2 regions of the Pradoshia sp. TA40_28 genome follow, and region 1 is predicted to be linked to the other one. Evidence: predicted binding sites of a transcription regulator. Region 1 holds the regulator's gene; the other holds the start of a gene.
What was found. Region 1 encodes NrdR, which represses ribonucleotide reductase genes. Its sites were predicted from a motif close to AACACNATATATNGTGTT; they were not measured.
Positions count from the first base shown of each region.

Region 2: a site for NrdR is predicted at 3,662-3,679, ahead of AC58NB_RS12585 (vitamin B12-dependent ribonucleotide reductase). Genes of this name have one in related genera too.

Region 1 covers NZ_JCATZO010000003.1:278,314-286,400, forward strand. Annotated here, with positions in the region: gene dnaI (primosomal protein DnaI) at 1-513, opposite strand, end outside; gene AC58NB_RS05445 (replication initiation and membrane attachment family protein) at 532-1,908, opposite strand; gene nrdR (transcriptional regulator NrdR) at 1,981-2,439, opposite strand; gene speD (adenosylmethionine decarboxylase) at 2,603-2,983, opposite strand; gene AC58NB_RS05460 (glyceraldehyde-3-phosphate dehydrogenase) at 3,282-4,310, opposite strand; gene coaE (dephospho-CoA kinase) at 4,494-5,090, opposite strand; gene ytaF (sporulation membrane protein YtaF) at 5,107-5,745, opposite strand; gene mutM (DNA-formamidopyrimidine glycosylase) at 5,814-6,644, opposite strand; gene polA (DNA polymerase I) at 6,659-8,087, opposite strand, start outside.
Region 2 covers NZ_JCATZO010000008.1:147,764-155,850, reverse strand. Annotated here, with positions in the region: gene AC58NB_RS12615 (NAD-dependent epimerase/dehydratase family protein) at 1-356, shown strand, start outside; gene AC58NB_RS12610 (GNAT family N-acetyltransferase) at 469-948, opposite strand; gene AC58NB_RS12605 (DUF4023 family protein) at 1,175-1,300, opposite strand; gene AC58NB_RS12600 (NAD-dependent epimerase/dehydratase family protein) at 1,418-2,095, shown strand; gene AC58NB_RS12595 (DUF1836 domain-containing protein) at 2,182-2,778, shown strand; gene AC58NB_RS12590 (rhodanese-like domain-containing protein) at 2,838-3,221, opposite strand; gene AC58NB_RS12585 (vitamin B12-dependent ribonucleotide reductase) at 3,830-6,385, shown strand; gene AC58NB_RS12580 (SDR family NAD(P)-dependent oxidoreductase) at 6,825-7,595, shown strand; gene splB (spore photoproduct lyase) at 7,876-8,087, shown strand, end outside.

The DNA of each region.
Region 1 (8,087 bases):
ACCATATAAATAAAGACCTTTATGCCGAACACCATTTTTATAGGAGTCAACAAAATTCTTCGCCTTTTCAACCGCTTCTACACGTGCTTCAGTCGTAAAATCATCCCAAATTAAATTAGAAAAAGAAGCTTCCACAATTTCTTTTGGAACATGGCTGGCATGAATCAGCTTACGCAGCCGATTTCTCTCTTCCTGTATCCGTTTTTTATGACAAGGTTCATAGGTAACATCAATCCGCTTTCCTTGAATAAACAAACGCGGAGTATGCCCCGAAATAATATTTTTACATTCGGATAAAGACGGACAGTGATCACATGTCTTTGTTTGCATCGAAAACTCATAGAGCTTATTCATACTCTTCTCAATCATGTCGCTTGTCAGCTCGCTGCTGTGTTCATTTATAAATAAACGGACATCGGGATCTTTTAAGACGATATTCCTCATTTCATCCATTCTTTTTTGAAAGCTTTCACGATTTCCGAGTCTATTTAATGCATCCTGTATATTTCTCATCACTGCACACCTCCTGCTTTATTTAGTATTTTCGTTTTGTAATTTTTCCTTTAATTTTCTTACCCGCTCAGCAATTTCGCTGGACTGGGCAACCGGTTCTTTCTTCTTCGTTTCATCCAGCCATTCAGGAATGATTTCCTTCCTGCCACTATTCGTTGGACGGCGTGTAGATTTATTTGTCTTCGTTTTCTTATCCTGAGCCCAGGTTTGATATTTCTTATGTTCACTCAATGCGGTTTCATACGCTTCACGCACAGTCGTGATATTTTTTCTTGCCCAATGCGATGCAATTGTTTCCACATAATTTGGTTGCAATTTCATATCTGATTTTAACATGACATAATGCAGAAGGACATTGACTACACCCGGTGGAAGCTTTTGATTGACCATAACTTTTTCTACTAAGGCCAGGTCATTGTCTGAAGGCATTGCTCCTTGTGAAAGACTGACTAAAAATTCCAATGGAGAAGTCGTTTCAAAGGTATATAGCAAATGTTCCTCCGGTGTTTTTGGCTCTACGATCGTACGCTCATACTCTGGCTGTTTCCGTTCAATCAATGTTGGCATTTCCTCACCGTGATTAATGTGGAAAAATTCTCGAGCACAGTTTCTAAGCTCGTCTATATCAATTTCATTATGTTCATTTTGGCATCTTAAAATCAATTTGCTCATATCAACCACGCTGATTTTATATAAGAAAGAGAGCATCGCAATAGCTTCAATCACATTGGGAGTAAATGCTTTTCTAGATATAAAACTATTTTTAAGAGTGGCGAATAATAATTCGAAATCGAATTGTTCAATGAAATTATGCGTGTAACCCGGTGGTTCTTTTGAAAAGAACTGAGTTTTTGCATCTGACTCTGGATTGACCATTTCTCTTGGATTGCGAAATTCTGATGCGAAAACCTCGCTGAATGACTGGGTAATCTCCTCATAATCGTCCGGAATTCGTTTATCCGCAAACATGGAGAGCAGTCGTTCATAATGCCTGGATTCAAGCTTTTGTTTCAGATAAATAGGCAGCAAATCATCATGAAAAAACTGGTCCGGACTTAAAGGGCACAAGATTTCATAAATAAAAACATTTCCTTCAGGCGTAGCCTTTTTGTATGTCTTTAACAATCCAATTCCCTCAAGCCTTTTACGATATTGAAAGATCTCATCCAACGGCAGACCCAGTACATCCATTAACCAACGGTGTGTCGTTTGTTTGGAGTACATATTACCTGTATTCACTTCATTTAATAAGGTCAAATACAAAGAAACAGCCAATCCTCCAACTAATGGCTGATATAAATATTGAATGGATTTATGATCCATTTCCGATAATTTTTCTTTATATAATACGACATATCTATCTTTAGGATTTACAAACATCCATGAAAATTGCATTGTCTACAAACCTTTCGTACTTCAGGGTTTTATAGTTGAAAAAAGAGCTAAAGAAACTGTCTTCAGCTCTACTTAATCCTCTTTTTTAATTAATTCTTTCAACTCATCAATGAACACATTTATATCTTTAAATTGGCGATATACGGAAGCGAAACGTACATAGGCAACTTCATCCACCTCTGCCAGCCGATCCATAACCATTTCACCAATTAAATCACTTTTTACTTCAGAAAATCCCTGATTTCTTATTTCTTTTTCTACCTCTGTCGTAATTTCTTCCAACTCTTTTAAGGCAACATGTCTTTTTTCACAAGCTCGAATCAAGCCTCTTAATATTTTTTCTCTGCTATATTCTTCCCGTGCGCCATCTTTTTTTACAACAATCAACGGTATTTCTTCTACTTTTTCAAAAGTTGTAAAACGGTAACCACAGGATTCACATTCTCTTCTTCTTCGTATGGAACGTCCTTCATCCGCAGGGCGGGAATCCAGCACTCTTGTCCCATTATGTTGGCAAGTTGGACATATCATATAGATTAGCACCGTCCTTTTCTATAGTTCTATCTTATTAAAACAAATCAAATAGGACAAGTCTGTTTGCATAAAATGCTATTTTTTATCCTGAAAGTGGTTATTTACACATAAAAAAAAGAGATGCAAAAACATCTCTTTTATACTCTCTATTACTCATCTATTATAAAGCTTTGGCAAGAACTGGACTGACAGCAACAGGACCCATGCCACGAGGAATCTCAATAAATTCTCGTGTTTGTGCGTTTAAAGACTCAGCGATGTAATCAGCAGCTACATTTGGATCCAAATCCCCACATGTATATACATCGATACTGGCATACCCATGCTCCGGGAAGCTATGAATGGTTAAATGCGATTCAGAAATAATAACTACTCCACTTACACCCTGAGGAGCAAACTTATGAAAAGCTACTTCTCTAACTTCAGCTCCCGATCTTAGAGCTGCATCTACGAATATTTGTTCAATTTGATTAACATCATTCAATTTAGATAAATCACAGCCCCATAGTTCAGAAATGACATGACGACCTATTGTTTCCATGTTCCATTTCCCCCTTTAACATTTAAACGAATTTTGATTGCCTTCGTTTCTGGCCAATACTACCACGGGGGAAAGTTAGTCCTGAGAGGTCCTAACCCTTTAAGTAGCACTGCCAGGATGATGAAGTTTACGAGATTTAGTATATATGGTTTATATTTCAATTGCAATAATACTCTTCAATATTAGTTAATAATTTCCACTAAAATAAAAAGTTTTTTTATCCTATTACAATCGTCCAAACAGAAAAGGCCTGTGTCGCTAAAGAGCGCACAGGCCTCAATCGGAAATTCTTCCGTATTTAACTCACCTTTACCTTGTTCTCCTGAAGCAGTCGAGCCACATGATTTACTAATTCCACGACACGACATGAGTAACCCCATTCATTATCATACCAGGCAAGTACTTTCACTTTATTTGCACCAATGACTATTGTGGAAAGGGCATCTACAATAGCAGAATGCGAGTTAGTATTAAAGTCGACTGAAACAAGTGGTTCTTCGCAATACTGTATAATACCGGCCAAGGAGCCTTCAGCAGCTGTTTTAAATGCTTGATTGATTTCATTAACAGTCACTTCTCGTTTGAGATCAACTACTAAATCTACTAAAGAGACATTTGGCGTAGGCACTCTTAATGCCATCCCATGCAATTTTCCTTTTAACTGAGGAAGAACAAGCGCCAGGGCTTTGGCCGCTCCCGTGGTAGTAGGAATGATACTTTGTGCACATGCACGCGCTCTACGTAAATCTTTATGCGGATTATCAATATTATTTTGATCATTTGTATACGAATGTATAGTCGTCATCAATCCATTATCGATGCCAAATTGTTCGTCCAACACTTTTGCAACAGGTGCAAGGCAGTTGGTTGTACAGGATGCATTGGAAATGACATAGTGTTTATTAATATTCAAATCATTTTCATTCACACCCATTACAATGGTGATGTCCTCATTTGTACCTGGAGCTGTTAATACGACCCGTTTCGCACCGGCATTTAAATGAAGAGCTGCTTTATCACGATGATTAAATTTACCAGTAGCCTCTATTACAATATCAATCTCGAGCTTTTTCCATGGCAGAAACTCTGGATTACGATTATTAAGTAAAAGAATTTTCTTCCCATTTATCAACAAATGATCATCCATAGCACGTACATCACCATTAAATGGACCATGATTTGTATCATATTTAATTAAATGTGCCAGTGTTTCAGGCGGATAACTGGCATTAATGGCTACAATATCAAGATGCTCATCCAATACAGCCTTTCGGAAGACCATTCTGCCGATCCGACCAAACCCATTGATAGCAACTCTTGCATTCATTTCATTTCCCCCTATATAAGTTATACTTTTCGCGTAAAATCATGTAAATAGTATAACACATTAAAAGAAATACCGCATAGTTATAACACCCATTATTATCCATATTATAAAGCTTTTAGTTAAAATATACAAAAAAAGGCTATCTAAAAAGGAGATTTTCTCCTTTAGATAGCCTCGTTATATTCAAATACCTAATTGTTTAATCAGCTCATTGAGTTGCTCTTCAGTTTCACAGAATGGCCCGTTATTATCTACGATATAATCAGCCAATTCTTTCTTATCATCAATTGGTATCTGCGCCTTTATCCTAGCGAGTGCTTCTTCCTCGCTAAAATGATCCCGCTCCATTACTCTTTTTAATTGAACTTCCGGCTTTACATACACTAGAATGACACTCTCTACCATATAGGTCAAATTACTTTCATACAATAATGGTATATCCAAGAAAACCAAATCTGCTCCCTGATGCAACGCTTTTTTCGTTTCTTCGATCATCCATTTTCTTACTGCTGGATGAACGATTTCATTTAACATTTGACGTTTTTCGGAATCAGAAAAAACAATCGAACCTAATTTTTTCCGATCTAATGTCCCATCGGATAAACAAATGCTTTTCCCGAAAACCTTAATGACTTCTTCCAATGCCGGCATACCGGGCTCAACGACTTTTCTTGCTGCGATATCTGCATCAATAACAGGGTAGCCTTTGGAAATAAGCCATCTGCTGACACTGCTTTTTCCACTGGCAATTCCGCCTGTAACTCCGATTATTTTCCCCATATCATTCCATTCCCTATTAAATTATTTTGGTTAACCCAAGAAAAATTAGTACGAATCCTGGAATAAAAGAAAAGACTTTCGCCATAAATGAATCCTTAAGATATTTACCCGCCTTAATCCCCAATGTCATTAATAAAGCACTCATTCCAAAACAGAGGATTACTTGAATAAACAAAGGGTAATGAAGAATGCCAGCACCTATTCCAGCTCCAAATCCATCCAACGATAGAGCTAAACCAAGAAAGAAAGCTTCTAATCCAGTAATGGTGCCTGAACGATCAAAATCGGCACTTAATGGCTTTTTAAGTATATGAATAACCAGCCCGATAGACTTTATCTCCAGCTGAAACAAGGTTCTTTCATCCACATATGGACAAGGCTCTTCATTCCGCTTAAAGTAACTCGTAAGCGTCCATATTCCCAGTCCCAGTAAGATTATGCCTCCCAGCTTTCCAGTCCAGGATTGTGCCATAAAATGCTCACTTAATGATCCCATCAACATGCCGAATGCCAAGCTTAATGCTGAGCACCCGGCAATGATGAGGATGGAGCGAAACGGTATACTCACTTTTCGCATTCCATAGGTCATTCCTACCCCGCAACTATCGAGACTTACGGCCAAGGCCAATAACAAAATTGAAGCTATGTGCTCCATTCATAGGGGCTCCTTTCCATACTCAATACCCTACTATATGAAAGGAGCCCATATTATGTTCATATCCACTAGGCTAATGGCTGACATACTGGACAGTAGACTGTCCCTCTGCCTCCAACAATGATTCTTTCCATAATTGTTCCACACCGTTTACATGGCTGCCCTTTTCTCGAATACGCAAACAATTCGAGTTGAAACATGCCCATTTGACCTTGGGAGTTCACGTAGGAACGTACGGTGCTCCCTCCCTTTTCGATAGCGGTAGCCAGAGTTTCTTTAATGGAAGTATATAGTTTTTCAATCTCTTCTTTTGTTAGACTCGATGCTGACCGTTCAGGATGGATACCTGAATGAAACAGGGCTTCATCTACATAAATATTGCCAAGGCCTGCAACCACTCTCTGATCCAATAAAACTGTCTTGATAAAACGATTGGTCTTACTAAGTGCCGCGCTTAAATATTCAGGTGTAAATTCATCTGAAAAAGGTTCAGGCCCCACCTTTGCAAGCGGAAGAACATCTAATTCTGTCCCCTTTGAATGCAAATGCATCGTACCAAACTTCCGTACATCTCTGTATCTTAACTCTGTATGATCTGTAAATTTGAATATCACATGTGTATGCTTATCAGTGGGCTCCGTTTCCTCGTAGAGCCCATATTTGCCTTCCATCCGTAAATGAGAAACTAGACTATGATCATCTAAATGAAAGATCAGGAATTTGCCGCGTCTCCCAATCTTATGAATGGTCTGCCCCTTAAGCAGCATCCGAAACAATTCAGTGTCATCAGGTTCTTTTATAATTTTTCCCCATCGTATATCCACATCTTCAATTGTTTTTCCAAGCACCAATACTTCGAGGGTTCTCCTAATTGTTTCAACCTCTGGTAATTCAGGCATTCTCATCCCCCCCTTTACTTAGCATCATACCAAGTGTTTCCAAATGAATAATCTACTTTTAATGGAACTGATAATTCCAACGCCTTTTCCATTTCTTCCGGAACAATTTCCTTTAGAATATCCAATTCCTCAGGCGGAGCTTCAAAAATCAATTCATCGTGCACCTGAAGCAGCATACGCGTCTTTAAATTCTCTTTCTTTAATCTGGCATTCATCCGAATCATCGCCAATTTAATAATATCAGCTGCACTGCCCTGAATAGGTGTATTCATGGCTGTTCTTTCTGCAAAACCGCGGACATTGAAATTACGATTATTAATTTCAGGTATATATCGGCGACGTTGCAATAAGGTACTCACATACCCTTTTTCCTTCGCTTCTTCCACAATATCCTTCATATATTGCTGAACACCAGGGAAACTCTCTAAATAACGTTCAATAAATACCCCAGCTTCTTTTCTCGTGATTCCAAGACTTTGCGAAAGTCCATAATCACTAATGCCATATACAATTCCAAAGTTCACCGCTTTAGCCTGTCTTCTCATATTCGAGGTCACTTGGGTTGCATCCACATGGAATACATCCATAGCCGTTCTAGTGTGAATATCCATATCTGTGTTAAATGCTTCTATCAGGTTTTCATCTCCTGCGATATGAGCCAGAACACGCAGTTCAATTTGGGAATAATCCGCCGCAAAAATCACCCAGCCATCTTCCGAAGGAACAAAAGCCTGTCTGATTTTTTTACCTTCTTCCAACCGGATCGGAATATTTTGCAGGTTCGGGTCTGTAGAGCTTAATCGTCCCGTTTGTGTCAGTGCCTGATTGAACTTCGTATGAACCTTCTGATCTTCATGAACGACTTTCAACAATCCCTCTATATACGTAGATTGGAGCTTACCTAATTGTCGATAATGGAGAATTTCCCTGACAATAGTATGCTTGCTCTCCAGTTTTTCTAGAACATCTGCAGAAGTCGAATAGCCTGTCTTTGTCTTTTTAATAATAGGTAAGTTTAATTTTTCAAAAAGGATGACTCCAAGCTGTTTAGGTGAATTAATATTAAATGACTCGCCTGCCAGATCATAAATTTTAGCTTCAATATCCTTTAATCTGCTCGCAAGCTCCGCTCCCATTTCTTTTAGTCGATTAACATCTACCTTCACACCTGTGATTTCCATTTCAGCGAGAATCTGTGCCAGCGGCAGCTCCAACTCCTGAAGTAAGCCCATTTGGTTAAATTCCTCAAGCTTTCTCTCCAGGCTTTCTTTAATAATTGTTAACGATAATGCTTTACGCGCAATATGCTCCCCTACTTCAGCAATTGGCGGAATCGAACGTTTTGCCCCTTTGCCATAAAAGCTTTCATCTGTTTGGATATGACCGGCATTATGCTTTTTAGCAAGATCTGCCATATCTACTTCTGGTTCTGCAGGATTTAGA
Region 2 (8,087 bases), on a different contig from region 1:
AGACCGGTAATTATCCGGTTGGCTATTACAATATGGAATGGAAAGAGATGTTGAGTATTTTCCACAAATACATGGGAACTCCGGACAAAAATATCATAACAATTCCTGCCGCGGATTATACGGAAGCGATGAAGACGAAAGCAGAACAACAAAAAAGTGCCGGAATAGAGCTCGGCTTGGATACGGCTGAATTCGCAAAGATTTTTACGAAAAATCTTTTCATTGATAAAAAGACCATTGTTGATCACTTTGGTGTACAACCGGATGATATTGACAAAGCCATCGGTGAGTCGGTTCAATTGAGTCTAGATATCCTGGAAGGAAAAACACACGTAGTTGATATGAAGGCGGAATAGAGTGAGCTCTTGCTACTTTAGAGAAAAAAGAGACAGGTGAATAGAGGGGGGCGATATTTATTTCCTCCCTCTTTTTTTTGTCATTATATTAATTAATCATTGTTCTAGGTGTTTATAGTAATTTTTTTATATACCAAGCATCCATTGCATTATGATCGGAGCCATCTAGCGGTTTTTCAAGCTGCCGGAAACCTAATTTGGTGTAAAGGAGATTAGCAGTCTTAAGTTTCTTTACTGTTTCTAAGTAACAGTATGTATAATGTTCCATAGCGAATATGAGTGCTATTTCCATCAGTTTTTTTGAGAGACCCAAACCTTGAGCTTCGGGTTTAATATAGAGTTTTTGCAACTCGCAAATATCCGAATTTAGCCCATAGGGAGCAATACCGACACCGCCTACTACCTCATCTTGTTCATTTACCACTACCCAATACTTTGCATTGGATTGTTGCTTGTAAAATTGGGCTAGATTTCCCAGTTGGGGATCAAAATAGGCTGTTCCTGGGATATTTAATTCAAATGATTCCAATGAGCGCTTGATTATTTGTTCCATTGTTCTATTGTCCGTTTCTTTAATTTCACGAATCTGCATAATGAATCCCCCAATTTCCAATCATATATGTATTAGGTTCGAATCATTTCCACTAAAAATGATCCTGTTATAAACATTTTACTAACGAAATACTTATACTCTGATTCTAGTAAATTCTTATGACAGTTGTAAATTAAAAAAAACTCTGACTAAATAAAACGGGATAGAAATAACGACGCTCTAGTAAAAGCCATGAGAAAACAACTCATGGCTTCGGTTCATGGACTTAATGCTGTTTATTTGGAAGTTTTTTGCTTGGACGCCCATAGCCTTGCTTAGCTTGATTCTTTTCTGCTTTTTGTTGCTTTTCATGCAGATGTTCTACATATTCATGGGTAGTTTCTTCTTTCATATACATCCTCCCTTTTTATCGTGCTATCGTTATTTTCTCAAACCTTAATGGAATTCATGCATGCCAAAATAGATTATAATAGAGGAAATGGAAATAAGGTTGATGGAGGAAAGTAAAATGGCTGGTAAAGTAGGATTAGTAATCGGTGCAACCGGGTTAGTTGGGAAGGAACTAGTTACTACGCTTTTGGATTCTCCGGAATTTGCGGAGGTATTTGTATGGGTAAGGACTACCATGGGTATCCAGAATCCAAAGTTTCAGGAGTGTTTTCCGGACTTTGAACAATTGGATCATGAGCCTATACCCGATGAAGTGGATTGTATCTTTTGTTGTTTGGGAACAACCATTAAGAAAGCAAAGACGAAAGAGGCATTTAGGATGGTGGATTACAACTATCCCTTAATGCTGGCAGAGAATGCTAAGAAACATCAGATTCCTCAATTTTTGATCATTTCAGCCATGGGGGCAGACGAATCTTCCCGTGTATTTTACAGCCAGACAAAAGGACAATTGGAGATCGCATTAAAACAGCTTCAATTAAATAGTCTGACCATCTTTAAACCGTCCCTTTTATTGGGTAAAAGGCAGGAATTCAGGTTTGGAGAGGAATTGGCTGCATTTGCTAGCAGAGCATTACCATTTTTATTTAAGGGACCTTTTAAGAGATATAAGCCTATTGAAGGTAGTACCGTTGCAGAAGCCATGTATTTGTATGCGATTCAGGAAAAAAGCGGGGTACATATAATCTCATCCTATGAGATGGAGGAAGTTGTAATGGGTTACCACAAGGGGTAAAAGGCGCGAAAAAATTGTTTAGCCTAACAGATATTTTAATGGGTAGGGTATAATAAAAGATACTATTATTAAACAGGGGTTACAAAATGAAAAACAATGAAGAATTTATCAATCAGCTAGGATTGGAAGATAAAATTACATTAGAGGATATACCAGATATAGATTTATATATGGATCAAGTGATTCAATTGTTCGAGAGCAAATTTAAAATGTCTAAGCGTAATGATGATGAGAAAGTTTTAACAAAAACGATGATTAATAATTATGCTAAGGGAAAAGTGTTTTACCCAATAAAAAACAAAAAATATTCTAAGCGACATTTGATCTTAATCAGCTTTATTTATCAGTTGAAGGGGACTTTGTCTATAAATGACATAAAGACCATTCTTGGTCCTTTGAACACTCAGATCATGGAAGAGGATTTAAACATTGATGCTTTGTATGCGAGCTTTTTGCGCCTGACTGATCAGAATGCTCTTAAATTTAAAGAAGACATTTTAGAGAGTGTAGCTGAGGCAAATGATGAAGGCAGACAATTAGGTGGCGATGTAGAAGGATGCGACATGGAGTATTTTGAAAAATTCCTATTGATCGCTTCACTTTCTCATATGAGCCAATTGTATAAAAAAGCAGCTGAAAATTTAGTGGATGAATTTATAGCCAGTAATAAACCGAAATCATAACAACTTAATATCCTTTTAACTATATAGAGCCAATGCGGATTTGCATTGGCTCCTCTTGTTTATTTTGTTTTAATTTTGCCCTTCCATTGCTTGAAGCCGCCTTCAAGTTGATAAAGATCATGATAGCCTTTTTTATACAGCATTTGGGCAGCACGTGTGCTTCTCATGCCACTTTGACAATAAAGATAAACGGGCTTGTCTTTACGAAGTTCCTTCATTCGCATTTTCAATTGTGTAGAAGGTATGTTGCGGGCACCCAAAATATGTCCGCCCTCAAATTCTTTTTGCTCACGAACATCTATTAACTGTGCTTTTCGATAGCCAGCTTTAAATTCCTCTTGGGACAATGTCGTAACCATTTTTTTGGTGGAAAAATAGCTGTAAACTGAATATCCAATAATTAACACAACCAAAACTATTAAAACAATTAGTGATGTTGGCAATAAAATCCCCACTTTCTCTTTCTGTTCACTTTTCTATTATACAGTCCGTATATTTTTCTGGCAAAAATTTTTTCTGGTAATAGGATAATGATTTTTTTAATAGGAACCACATACTCCAGGGCTATCTATACAGGTTAGTAATAGAGGTTTTTGAATAGCTGAATATCAATCATCTTACTGTAGCTTCATTAGATTAGATGGTATATTTACAAATGACTAAGAAAATGATGGACCTCTCCTGAAAAAAATCTGGTTGAGAAAAAATTAATGTCGAAATTAAAAAAAACGTTGTTATATAAGGCCAAATTAATTTTCAGAATATGCAAGCTTTAGATTTTGCCTGATTAGGTTCAAAAATAGGTAAAAATCAGATTTAATCCCATGTTTTCTTGGTTTTTTATAAGATTTTATTGATTGACATTTTAGGAATAAAATGCTCAAACACTATATGTGGTATGCTTCTCGAAAACAAGAACACTATATGTTGAATTAAAATGTTGCCTATGATAACGTAGAGATATTGAATTTAAGAACAGATATTGAATTTAGAACTAAACAAGAACAGGTAAAAATACGAGATTATATTATTGGTTGAAGGGGAGATCGAATTGTCTACAGTTACAAATCGCAAGTTGTCTATTAATGTCGAAAGATTAAATAAAGATATCGCTCAATTTCCGCAAGTATTTCCAATTACTCCAGACATGAATAAGACGTATAAGGGTGTTTCAAGGCTTGTGATGATAGATCGTTATTCCTTCAAAGACACTGAAAAGGTTACACTTACTGATGGAGATTTTGTAGTACTAACGATTAAAGAAGATCCTAAGTTTCCCGCACGTGGTCTTGGCTATATCCAACATATAGATTGGGAAGCGAAGAAAGCACATGTATTGGTTGAAGAAGAATTCCGTTCTTCCTTGGACAAGCATGATGAAATTAAAACTGGTTTAATTTGTAAATCATTGGACGTAATTGAAAAACCGCTTGAAATTTATTATGAACAGATTGCTAAACGTAATGCACGCGGTTTGGCACAAGTTGAAAAAAGTGAAGAAAAACGTAAGGAATGGTTTGATAAATTCTATAATGAATTGGTCCAAACAAATTTCATTCCAGCAGGACGTGTTCTTTATGGTGCGGGCTCCGAAACAGAAGTAACCTATTTTAACTGCTATGTTATGCCATTTATCAATGATAGCCGTGAAGGAATTTCTGAGCACCGCAAACAAGTAATGGAAATCATGAGTCGCGGAGGCGGTGTCGGAACAAACGGTTCTACCCTGCGTCCAAGAAATACGCTGGCTCGTGGTGTAAATGGTAAATCCTCCGGAGCCGTTTCCTGGCTCGATGATATAGCAAAATTAACTCATTTAGTTGAACAGGGCGGTTCCCGCCGAGGCGCCCAAATGATTATGCTATCTGATTGGCATCCAGACATCGTTGAATTTATCATTTCAAAAATGCAAAATCCAAAAATTTTGCGTTTCCTAATGGAAGTCAGCAAGGATGAAGAAATTCGTAAACATGCATCTGAAAAATTGAAGTTTACTCCATTAACGATGCAAGAAGAAGCTATGTATCAGGGCATTTTAAACTACAAATCTATCCCGGGTTATGGTGGATTTAATGAATCAATCATTAAGGAAGCAGAAGCGAAACTTGCTGCTGGTGGAAATGACGCCGTTCATAATCCTGACTTCTTAACAGGGGCCAATATATCTGTGTGTTTAACCAAAGAATTTATGGATGCCGTTGAAAATGATGCGGAATATGAACTTCGTTTCCCAGATGTAGAGTCTTATAGTAAAGAAGAAATGAAAGCCTATAACGAAAAATGGGCAGACTGCGGCGATGTGCGTGAATGGGAAAAACTTGGATATGCTGTTCGAGTATACCGTAAAATTAAAGCGCGCGAACTTTGGAATTTAATAAATATCTGCGCGACTTATTCTGCAGAGCCGGGCATATTCTTTATAGATAATGCAAATGATATGACAAATGCCAAAGCATATGGCCAAAAAGTCGTGGCGACAAATCCTTGCGGAGAACAACCATTGGCACCATATTCTGTATGTAACTTGGCCGCTGTAAACCTGGCTGAAATGACAGATAAAGATCGTAAACAAGTTGATATGGAAAAGCTGCAGCAAACAGTAAAAGTCGGCGTACGTATGCAGGATAATGTCATTAATGCGACTCCATACTTCCTTGAGGCCAATAAAAAACAGGCATTGGGAGAAAGACGCGTAGGCCTTGGAGTAATGGGTCTTCATGATATGCTTATTTATTGTGAAAAAGAATATGGATCTGAAGAAGGAAATAAACTGATAGATTCTGTGTTTGAGGCAATTGCGACAGCAGCATATGAGGAATCCATTGAGATTGCGAAAGAAAAAGGCAGCTTCCCATTCTTAATTGGCGAATCTGAGGAAGAAACAAAAGAATTACGTACTCGATTTGTTCAGACTGGTTATATGAAAAAAATGCCTGAACATATTCGTGAAGGTATCATGAAATATGGAATCCGCAACTCCCACTTATTAACCGTCGCTCCTACTGGAAGCACGGGAACAATGGTTGGCGTTTCGACTGGACTTGAGCCATACTTCTCATTCACTTATTTCAGAAGTGGACGTCTTGGTAAATTTATTGAGGTAAAAGCAGATATTGTGGAAGAATATCTACGCCGCAATCCTGAGGCAGACAGCAATAATCTTCCATCTTGGTTTATTTCTGCAATGGACTTAACACCTGAGAAACATGCTGATGTACAATGCATCATCCAGCGTTGGATCGATAGTTCTATCAGTAAAACAGTAAATGCTCCAAAAGGATATACGGTTGAGCAGGTCGAGAGAGTCTACGAACGTCTATACAAAGGCGGAGCCAAAGGTGGTACGGTTTATGTAGATGGAAGCCGTGATACGCAAGTATTGACCTTGAAAGGCGCTGAAGCAGATACAGATCAATCAACTCAACCGAAACATACAAAACAGCATGTTGTTCTAGTTGATACAATTGATGCGCTCGAATCAACAAGCGTAACAATTGGCAGCGAAGTAGGAAATACATGCCCGGTTTGCCGTCAAGGGAAAGTAGAAGAGCTTGGTGGCTGCAACACATGTACGAACTGTGGTGCTCAGCTTAAATGTGGATTGTAAGTTAACTGTTTATAAAAGCATGTAGAGTTGAATTTAACCGTTTAGCCCCTATAGATTCTATAGGGGTGTTTTTTATGTCAATAAGTAAAAGAACATATAAAACAAAATAAGTGAATGGAACCTATGTTAAAGGTGATATGCAGGTTAAAACAGGCTTTAGAGTCTAGACTTTTTAAAAAATGTCGCCATTCATATGTTAAAAAGGAATAAAATTGAAACTTATTAAGTATTTTTAAATAGGACTGGTTTTAAAGGTGTTAATTTCTAAATCCTAAGGGGATTGCTCTGGATTTCTCCGGGAGTTCTAAAGGAGGATTGGTACAGGCAGGATAAAAAATATATTTTGTGGAATCAGAATTTAAATACCCTAAATATGGTAGTACGTTCATAAAGTGAGTGCGTTTTATATGTCTTGTTATTTTATAAAGGGGGAAACTAAATGCGTCGTTTAGAAGGTAAAGTAGCTATTGTAACAGGTGGGGCTTCGGGAATTGGAGCGGAAACCGTACGTACATTAGCAAAGCATGGTGCGAGTGTGATCGTGGCTGATTTTAATGAAGCAGGAGCAAAAGAAATGGCAGACAGCATCGTAGCAGAAGGCGATGTTGCTTCACATGTGTTTGTAAATGCAACAGTCGAAGAAAGCGTCAAAAGCATGGTGGATTATGCCGTTCAGACGTATGGCAGATTAGATATTTTACATAATAATGCAGGTGGTTCGAAACCAACCGATGGTGATATAGCAAGCATGACACAAGAAACATGGGATTTTGCAATGGGCCTTAATTTGACCGCCGTCCTATGGGGATGCAAATATGGTGTGTTAGCTATGCGTGAAAGTGGTGGCGGCAGTATTATTAATACCGCTTCGATGTCAGGTCTTTTAGGAGACCATACTTATAGTGCGTATGGGATAGCTAAAGCGGGTGTAGTGAATTTAACCAAATATGTAGCAACTCAAGAAGGGGGGAATAATATTCGTTGCAATGCCATTGCGCCAAGTGTAGTTGAAACACCTGCTACACAAACAGCTTTTAGTGACGAAGTGCGTGCAGCTTATTTGAAAACAAATGCTGTTCCACGCTTAGGATCCCCGTCTGATATTGCCAATGCGGTTCTTTACTTGGCAAGTGATGAGTCAGGTTATATGACAGGTCATACGATGTATTTAGATGGCGGATGCATGGCACATCAACCTACCTTGTTCTAGACGAAAATTAGGAGCATTTTGAGTTTAAGACAAAACTTTTCAAAAGATAAAGCATCCTGCCAATATATCTATTGAGGTTTCTTCTTTTGTTATTTCAAGATGTTCAGGTGATCAGTGGGATTAGGAAAATCTTTTATTATTCAATAGAATAAGTTTGTATAGCAAAAAGGTAAGAACAAACTTTATTCCAAATATCTATATTATTGGAAGTTGGATGGCAATGATTGACGCCATCCTTTTTTTCATTTTTGTACATACTAGCTTTAAAGTAGGTGAAAAAATGAAACCATTTATTCCTCAATTAGTTTATTTTGAACCAAAAGCATTGGAATATCCTTTGGGAAAGGCACTATATGAAAAATTTCAGAGCCTGCCTGTTGAGATTAGACAAACAACTTCCCATAATCAAATTCGGGATTTACCGGGTGATAATGAATTACAAAAATATCGAATCGCCAAATCTACCATGGTGGTTGGATTAAGAAAAACACT